One region of the Listeria farberi genome, then DNA from elsewhere that is predicted to be linked to it. Evidence: predicted binding sites of a transcription regulator. Region 1 holds the regulator's gene; each other region holds the start of a gene.
What was found. Region 1 encodes Rex, which represses fermentation and respiration genes when NADH is low (regulators of the CRP and FNR family bind a similar motif). Its sites were predicted from a motif close to TTGTGAAATATTTCACAA; they were not measured.
Positions count from the first base shown of each region.

Region 2: HCB38_RS05975 (hydroxymethylglutaryl-CoA synthase) is a predicted target of Rex. The motif match lies at 1,566-1,583, and genes of this name have one in related genera.
Region 3: HCB38_RS03505 (formate/nitrite transporter family protein) is a predicted target of Rex. The motif match lies at 1,268-1,285, and genes of this name have one in related genera.

Region 1 covers NZ_JAARZL010000002.1:62,695-65,901, forward strand. The annotation lists gene HCB38_RS07910 (ABC-F family ATP-binding cassette domain-containing protein) at 1-1,159, opposite strand, end outside; gene HCB38_RS07915 (redox-sensing transcriptional repressor Rex) at 1,470-2,117, shown strand; partial or broken gene HCB38_RS07920 (DUF4305 domain-containing protein) at 2,144-2,348, opposite strand; gene HCB38_RS07925 (CPBP family intramembrane glutamic endopeptidase) at 2,350-3,036, opposite strand.
Region 2 covers NZ_JAARZL010000001.1:1,191,540-1,194,746, reverse strand. The annotation lists gene HCB38_RS05980 (VanZ family protein) at 1-326, shown strand, start outside; gene HCB38_RS05975 (hydroxymethylglutaryl-CoA synthase) at 352-1,518, opposite strand; gene HCB38_RS05970 (thiolase family protein) at 1,669-2,838, shown strand; gene HCB38_RS05965 (MucBP domain-containing protein) at 3,024-3,207, shown strand, end outside.
Region 3 covers NZ_JAARZL010000001.1:716,741-719,947, forward strand. The annotation lists gene HCB38_RS03495 (DUF1648 domain-containing protein) at 1-581, shown strand, start outside; gene HCB38_RS03500 (effector binding domain-containing protein) at 685-1,188, shown strand; gene HCB38_RS03505 (formate/nitrite transporter family protein) at 1,302-2,114, shown strand; gene HCB38_RS03510 (NAD-dependent succinate-semialdehyde dehydrogenase) at 2,336-3,207, shown strand, end outside.

The sequences.
Region 1 (3,207 bases):
CACCGCTAAGAGCTGGAATATCGCGAATGAGTGTTTTAAGAAGGGTAGATTTACCGATTCCGTTTGGACCAACGAGCGCTAGACTATCTTGACGTTTCATTTCGAACGTTAGATTGGAAGCAATGCGCTTGTCTTTTGTGTAACCAATACTTAATTCATCTACCATTAAAACATCTTTACCAGTTTGCTTTTCAAATTGGAAGCCAAAATGAGCCGCTTTTTCATCGCCTTGAGGTCGAGCGAGTACATCCATTTTTTCCAATTGTTTTCTTCTACTTTGAGCTCGTTTCGTTGTAGAAGCACGAACGATATTTCTTGCGACAAAATCTTCTAGCTTAGAAATTTGTTTTTGTTGTTTATCGAATTCTTTCCACATCTGTTCTAGTTTTGCTTGTTTTTGACTAACAAATGAACTGTAATTTCCTTTATAGTGATCAATTTTTGTGCGACTAATTTCGTATACTTGGTTAACGACTTTATCTAAGAAATAGCGGTCATGAGAAACGATAAGTAAAGAACCATGATAGTTTTGCAAATAGGTTTCTAGCCAAGCTAATGTTTCAATATCTAAATGGTTTGTCGGTTCATCGAGAACAAGAATATCCTGTTTCGCGAGTAATAACTTAGCCAGTGCAAGCCTTGTTTTTTGCCCACCACTGAGTGAGGCAATTTCTACTTCATAATCTTCTGGATAAAAGCGCAAACCGTTTAAAACGGAGCGTATTTCTGCTTCATACGTATACCCGCCAACTTCTTTAAAAGTATGTTGTAAGGTATCATAATCGGTCATCAATGCTTGATATTTTTCCGGATTATTATAAAGCTCAGGTTCCCCGAGACGGAGCTCCATTTTGCGTAAATCTGCTTCCATTTTTCTAAGCGAATCAAAAACACTTAACATTTCATTCCAAATGGTTTTCGTGGATTCAAGGCCGGTATTTTGAGCCAAATAGCCGATTTCGACACTTTTAGGTTTGGAAATAGTTCCGCTATCATAACTCATTTTTCCAGCGATAATTTTAAGTAAGGTAGATTTACCTGCACCATTTCGACCAACTAGGGCAATGCGGTCGCCTGTTTTTACTTCTAATTTAATATTATCTAAAATAACTTCTGCACCGAAGAATTTAGAAATTTGCTGAACTTGTAATAATATCATAATCTCTCTCCTCGAACGTTCTCCTTACTAGTTTATCTTAAAAGCCAAGTAATCGCAATGAGAGAAGAAAAGCTTCACGTAGAAGATAGATTGTGAAAACACTCGCATTATTTGTGATTTTAGCGTAGAATGGAAAAGAAGGAAAACACTAGATATTTTGCAGGACAAACTATTGCTTGAAAATCATGAGCAAAAAGTTTGTGCATTCCTTGTGAAATGTTTATAGTATATAAGCAAGCATGTGAAAGGAAGTACAGTTCACAACAGCTTCAACTTCAGAAAAAATTTAAAAGAAGAAGGGACAGAAGGCATGATGGAGGAAACAACAAAAATTCCACAAGCGACAGCAAAACGCTTACCATTATATCATCGTTACTTGAAATACCTAGATGAATCAGGTAAGGAACGAGTATCATCTGCGGAATTAAGTGAAGCGGTGAAAGTTGATTCAGCGACTATACGACGTGATTTTTCGTACTTTGGCGCTTTAGGTAAGAAAGGATACGGGTATAACGTTTCTTACATACTCGACTTTTTCAGTAAAACACTTAGTCAAGACAAACAGACAAATGTTGCACTAATTGGGGTAGGTAACCTTGGTACAGCATTATTACATTATAATTTCATGAAAAATAATAATATCAAAATCGTTGCTGCATTTGATGTGGATCCAGCGAAAGTAGGTAGTGTTCAACAAGACATTCCAATTTATCACTTAAATGATATGGAAGAAATTGTTCGTGAAAATGGTGTGGAAGTAGTTATTTTGACAGTTCCAGCTGATGAAGCTCAAGTAACAGTAGATCGTTTAATCGAAGCAGATGTGAAAGGTATTCTAAACTTTACACCAGCTCGTATTAGCGTTCCAAAACAAGTTCGTGTACACCATATCGATCTTACAACAGAATTACAAACGTTAATCTATTTCCTAGAAAACTATCCAGCGAAAACAGAATAAAAAAACCTGTAGAAGGTAAGCAACACTTACTTTCTACAGGTTTTTTTTACGTCTTTTAAGCCCAGTGATAATAAGGCCAATACCAATACCAAAATCAATTAACATCATTAGTATGAGTATATAGGCAACAAGGTCATAACCATACTCAGCCACTCGAACAATAACGAAATAGACAAATACAAGACCAAGCGCAAAATAAAGAAAACTTTGCTTTATCAATGAATTTTTCATATTATCCTCCAATGATTCCAAGACTCACGAGCAAAACAATGGTATTCATTAAAATATGTGCACCCATCGAAACGGCAATTCGTTTCGTTTTCGTATAAAGAAAACAAAGAATTAGCCCGATAACAAAATAAGTAAGTAAAAAGGAGATATCTCCGTGAAGTAATCCAAAGAAAAGCGAACTAATAACCGCAGCTACATGAATATTCATCACATTACTTAGTCCACCAAAAACTACTTTTCTAAAGACAAGCTCTTCTAAAATTGGCCCAAGAACAGAAATGAAAATCAAGAAGATAGGTGCTGATCTAGTTAAATCAACTAGTAATTCCGTATTTGCAGAATTACTTAAATCCCCAGAAATCATTGTAATAATAATACTACAAATAATTTGTGCCACGTATAATCCAATGACACCTCCAATAATCCAAACAATACTCAGAAGCGGTTTCGTTTTTTCTCCAAGTTCTATTTTATTTTCTTTCGGTTTCCTGTAGAGCATCGGAATAATAATCGCAAGTGATAATAGATTAGAGAATATCGACCAAATAACCATTCCATACGATGCAGCATCTTCTTGAGAAAGGGATGTCGTACTAAGTAAAAGATGTTGAACAACTGGAATCCCAACAGACGCAGAAAATAATAATAATAAATAAACTAATACAATTGTAATATAACGTTTAGCCAAAAAATACGCATCCTTTCTAAAAACAAACTTCGGCTAAATTCCTTCGAGCAAGCGGAAATAGCTCTCCTTATTGTACTCGTTATCTAGCTTTACCGCAAATAAGAATTCTTCTGTTTTTTAAACGTTTTTGCTTGCAATTTTTATTCAGTTTGGTATCATAATAACTGTATT
Region 2 (3,207 bases), on a different contig from region 1:
CTTCCGATACTCAAGGATTTTCGAGTGATACTTTTGGTTTTATTGACACATTCTTGGCAGGGAATTTACGTGTTATTATTGTAGGAAATGTACTCGCTTTTGTTCCAATTGGTTTTTTATTAAAGAAATTAGGATTTTTTACTGCATTACTATCAGCAGGAATGTTGATTTTCGCAGTAGAAGGGATGCAGTATATAATGCATGTGGGGTTCTTTGATACTGGAGATGTATTCTTAAATGTTAGTGGTATTATGCTAGGATACATTCTTATCCGTTTTTTGTCCCCAAGAAAATTTAAACGATTCAAAGTAAAACCGACTAGCTAAATGAGCCTAGTCGGTTTTTTGATAGTTATTTTTTTATATATTGACGTTTATGATCTTGAATTCCTGTTAAAATAATTGCCGCTGGATCGCTAGCAGGATCAATTTTAAGAGTAGTACCATCTTTTGGTAATTGTTCTTTGAATTTAGTTTCATAGTCTGGAATAGATAGCTTCGTACGGTTAGCTAGTAATTCAGCGTGCGCTTCTTTATGAATATATTTTTTATAGTCTGGTTGAAGCTCCCCATGGAAAAACTCTCCAACAGCTCCAGATCCGTAACTAAAGAAGCCAATTTTATCATCTGCTTGTAGATTCGCTTGATTTTCCAGCAAGGAGATAAAGCTTAAATATAACGAACCAGTATAAATATTACCAATATTACGGCTGTATAGTGTACTTAAACGATAATTCTCTAATAATCTTTCTTGTACATCACTTGGAGCCGTTTCAATAATTGTATCTAATGCCTTTTTGCCCATTTTTGTGTATGGTAAATGAAAACAAATGGCCGCAAAATCATCTAGTTTCTTACCAAATTTCTCTGAATATTTATTCCAAATCGTTTGGAAAAAGTGAATATATTGTTCTGTCGAATATTTACCTTCTACACAAGCGTATTCAGAATACACAGGACGCCAGAAATCCATAATATCTTCTGTATAGAATATGTTATCATCTAAGAGCGTAATACAGCGCGGATTAGCTGAAATAACCATTGCAACTGCTCCAGCACCTTGTGTTGCTTCTCCACCAGTTTCAAGGCCATAACGTGCAATATCAGAGCCAATCACAAGTACTTTACTATCAGGATGTTTTGCAACATAATCTTTCGCTAGATTAATGCCCGCAGTGGCACCGTAACAAGCTTCTTTAATCTCAATAGCACGAGAGAAAGGTTGAATTCCTAGTAAACGGTGAATATAAACCGCACCAGCTTTTGACTCATCAATTCCAGATTCAGTTGCTAAAATAACCAAATCAATTTTTTCTAAATCTTTTTCATCTAAAATTTGTAAAGCCGCATTTGCACCCATTGTGACAGAATCTTGGGTGATAGGGGCAAAAGCCATTTTATCTTGGCCAATTCCAATAGTAAATTTATTTGGATCAATGTTTCTAGCTTCAGCAAGTTCAGTCATATCAACATAAAACGCAGGAGTATAAAAACCTATTTTATCAATTCCAATTTTCATATGTTCGTCTCAAGTCCTTTATATTTTATTTGTAAGTACTTCAATTTTAGTGGAAAAATGCACAAAATACAATACATTGGGCTTAATCTAGTGAGTTTTTAGCAAGTTTCATGATATAATACGGATAGATTACATTTAAAGGAGATTGCTATGAAAGAAGTAGTTATAATAGATGCCGTTCGAACACCAATTGGAAAATTTGGTGGTAGTTTGAAAGATGTTAATGCAGTAGACCTTGGCGCTACCGCTCTACAAGGTGTTTTAAAAAGAGCTAACATTGCTCCAGAACGTGTGGATCAAGTTATTTTTGGTAATGTTTTACAAGCAGGCCTCGGTCAAAATGTAGCTAGACAAGTCGCTATTAAAGCCGGGATTCCTTATAAAGTACCAGGTGTGACAATTAATGAAGTTTGTGGCTCTGGTTTAAAAGCTATTATGCTTGGTAGACAAGCAATTCAACTAGGAGAGGCTGAGATTGTAGCAGTAGGAGGGACCGAAAATATGTCCCAAGCGCCGTTACTACTTAACCCGGAACTAGCTGGTGAAGAAATTAACCCGAAAGATTTAAAAAATAGCATGCTTGTTGACGGACTTACAGATGTTTACGGGGAACACCATATGGGAATTACTGCAGAAAATGTGGCAGATAAATATTCCGTTTCAAGAGAAGAGCAAGATAAGTTTGCCCATAATTCGCAAATGAAAGCTGCTCGTGCGCAAGAAAAAAACCTTTTTGAAGAGGAAATAGTTCCTGTTCAACTTCCAGATGGTTCATTTTTCGAAGCTGATGAAACAATTCGCGCTAACTCTACTTTAGAAAAACTTGCTACGCTTAAGAGTGCTTTTCAAGAAGGTGGAACTGTTACTGCAGGCAATGCTTCTGGTATCAATGACGGGGCTTCTGCAATCATTTTAATGTCCAAAGAAAAAGCTGTGGCAGAAAACATCCCTTATTTAGCAACAATTAAAGTAACTTCAGAAGTCGGGGTTGATCCAGCTTATATGGGTTATGCCCCGTACTATGCAGTTAATGAAGCGCTAGAAAAAGCTGGCTACTCAATAGCTGATATTGATTTATTCCATTTAAATGAAGCTTTTGCATCTCAATCAGTTGCAGTTGCAAGAGATTTAAAAATACCTGAAGAGAAACTTAATATTTATGGTGGAGCAATAGCGTTAGGCCATCCAATCGGTGCTTCAGGAGCTCGCATTGTTGTTTCATTGTTAAATGAGTTAAAACACGAAAATAAACATACAGGTGTAGCTTCCTTATGTATTGGTGGCGGTATCGGTATTGCAATTATTATTGAAAGAGTATAAGTAGTATCATTTAATATTCATAAAAAGCTAAAATCAATCAACAACTGATTTTAGCTTTTTTATGATTTGGTTTTTGTCTTTTTTGTGAACAAAACTTAAGTTGATTGTGTGAACTTTTTTACAGATTGACGTATCTGCTTGGCTTTGGTGCTAGAATATAGTTATTCCAACAAGCAGGAGGTCCTATGAAACATTTAAAAAAAATTTTATTTGCGTTACTAATTCTTAGTTCAATTATTAGTATCACATTTCAACCATTTTCTGCAAAAGCTGCACCACTAATGCTTAAATTACCCGAGCCTCAAGTAGATCAACTTTATATTGGAGATGACTACATTACTGGAAAACTACAGCAAGAAGTACCAATGC
Region 3 (3,207 bases), on a different contig from region 1:
ATGGGGTAGTGACTGATACCGTTCAAAAATCCGTGAGTGCAGCGTTACTTTTACCAATGCTGCAATTAGGAATGATTGCTTTATTTATATTTATTAATTTCGTTATTGCGAGAAGCAAACAAACGGTGGAAAACGAAAACCCGACAGATTCGTTAAAACGGAATATGCTGTTTAGACAAATTTCTAGTAAAGCAATGTTGATTATGTGCGTTATTCTGGTTATTGATTTTCTCGTAATGCAAGTAGTTATTTTACTTTCACTCTCACCTGAAATTATAATGATTACCATGAGTATTTCTATCATTTTAATTTTACTTGGAACAGTTCTTCTAGCCGTAAAAGTAGGACAAGGCGGAAGTAGGCTAAAATTTGCTAACGAACCAGATAATGTGAATAAACCAATTCGTGATGATGATGCGTTTTGGAAAGCTGGAGTAATTTATTTTAACAGGAATGATCCTGCTTTATTTGTTGAGAAACGTTTTGGCATTGGTTGGACTATTAACACTGCTCGTCCTGTCGCGTGGCTTACTTTTGTTTTTATTATTGTAGCGATTGTTTTCATTAGTATCTTGTTTTAAGTAAAGTTTAGTAGGGTATTTACCATATGTTATGCGAATAGAAAAGTTCAAAATCATCTATGAATCTTCTGCTGTAATATTCTTTTTAAAAGGAGTGTTAATCATGGCGATTAAACTAGGACGATTAGAAGAATGGGAAGGTTTCACGGGTATTGCGCTTGTTCACGAAGGACTTAAAACAGAAGCATACTATACAAAAATTAAAAGTGCTTTTAAAGAAATGCTCGAACTTGCGCAAGGATTAGATGATTTTTCGGAAATTAAGCAATTCTATGGTATTTCTGTCCATAATATAGAAGATGGTATAACGTATTATACTGCAATACCAGTTGAGCAAAAATACGCGAACTTAAAAGACCCACTTGAATGGATTGAAGTTCCCGCTCATACTTATTTTGTGGCGGAACATATAGCTCGGACCGATATACTCGAAAGTTACGAGGAAATAGCACGGGCAATACAGGAAAAAGATTACAAACCGTATATTACTGCCAACAATCCAGTTTTTGATCCGTTACCATTTAAATTAGAAGTATATACAAAAAATGACGAAGAAAGTGCGGATATTGAAATTAGAATCCCTGTTGTAAAAGAACTCCATACGTAAAACGCGAGCTCGGACTTTTGTGCCGGGCTTTTTGATACTAGCAAGCTGTTTTTGATTATGCTATAATAAGAACGCAATTTTGTGATTATTTTAACAAGAAGGAAGGGATTCATGTGGGATATTATAGCCCGCAGGAAGTAACAGAGATTACGATTGAAAAAGGAACACAAAAAGCAAATTCGAGTACATTAACACTCGTTTTACTAGGTTTTTTAGGTGGCGCTTTTATATCTCTTGGTTACTTATTATACATACGTGCAGTGGGAACAATGCCTCACGAATGGGGCAGTTTTGCAACACTTATTGGTGCGAGTCTTTTTCCAGTTGGGCTTGTATGCATCTTACTTGGTGGAGGAGAATTAATCACTGGCAACATGATGGCGGTAGCGATTGCTTGGTATGACAAAAAGATTTCCTTCCAACAATTACTTAGAAACTGGGCGATTGTTTCCGTCATGAACTTAGTCGGCGCTTTTTTCGTCGCATACTTCTTTGGGCATTTCGTTGGTTTAACTGAAGGAGATTTTTTACCAAAAACACTTGCAACAGCTGGGGCAAAAATTAACGATCCTTTCTGGGTTGCTTTTGTTTCAGGTATCGGTTGTAACTGGTTTGTTGGAATCGCTGTTTGGCTTTGTTACGCGGCTAAAGACTTTGCTGGGAAAATCCTCGGTATTTGGTTCCCCGTCATGGCTTTTGTAGCTATCGGATTTCAGCACGTTGTCGCCAATATGTTTATTATCCCAGCCGCAATTTTCGCTGGATACTATTCATGGGCAGATTTTATTTGGAACGTTATCCCAGTATACCTCGGAAACGTAGTCGGCGGAGCAGTTTTTGTCAGCCTTTTCTATTTCCTTGCATATAAGAAAAACGCACCGAAAAAAGTAAAAGAAGAAATACATCAACCAATTGAAGAAAGTTAATATAAAAAACTAGTTGCGGTGATTGCAGCTAGTTTTTTTTGAAAAAATTAAAGTTTTTTTAAAAGTTGCTCGAGCCCATCATGCTGGGATGGAGCCAGTTTTCTTATAAACCATTTTCTGGGTTTAAGAGGAAAATCCTGATTAAATTTTTCGATTTGTGGAAAACACTATTATAAGCAACGTTAGATTCGGACAGAAAAATTTACTAAGGAGTGGTATTTTTGAGTATTAAAGAAACAGCCTTACCAAAAGTTCAAACTAAATTATTTATTAATGGAAAATGGACAGACGGCGATAATAAAGAAACAAAAGATATTGTAAATCCAGCAAACGGTGAAGTCATCGCGAAAATTGCTCAAGCAGGACCTAACGAAACAAAAGAAGCGATTAAAGCTGCAAAACACGCTTTTCCCGATTGGGCTAAAATGGAACTAGCTGACCGCGTCAAACTCTTGCATAATATTGCTGATTTAATGGAAGAAAGAGCGGATACTTTAGCAAAAATTATGACCCTAGAACAAGGTAAACCATTAAAAGAATCAAAAGGAGAAGTTTTAACCGGTGCGGAAAATTTCCGATTCGCGGCGGAAGAAGCAAGAAGACTATACGGAGAAACAATCCCAGCTCCAAACAACCATGCGTTTATCGTAAAAAAACAACCAATTGGTGTAGTAGCAGCAATTACTCCGTGGAATTTCCCGGGTGGAATGGTGACACGAAAACTCGCACCAGCACTAGCTACAGGTAATACCATTGTGTTAAAACCATCTGGAGATACACCACTTTCGGCTTTAGCTATCTTTGAAATTTTTGAAGAAGCAGGCTTACCAAAAGGCGTTGCTAATATTGTCATGGGTAGCTCGAAAGAAATCGGTGAAACTTTAACAGATAGTGATGATGTCCGCAAATTAACGTTTACAGGATCGACAAAAGTCGGCCAAACACTATTTAAACAATCTGCTGACACATTGAAGAAAATCTCGCTTGAGCTCGGAGGACACGCACCATTTATCGTATTTGCGGATGCTAACCTTGAAGCTGCTGTAGATGATTTAATCGCAGCAAAATTCCGTAACAATGGTCAAGTATGTGT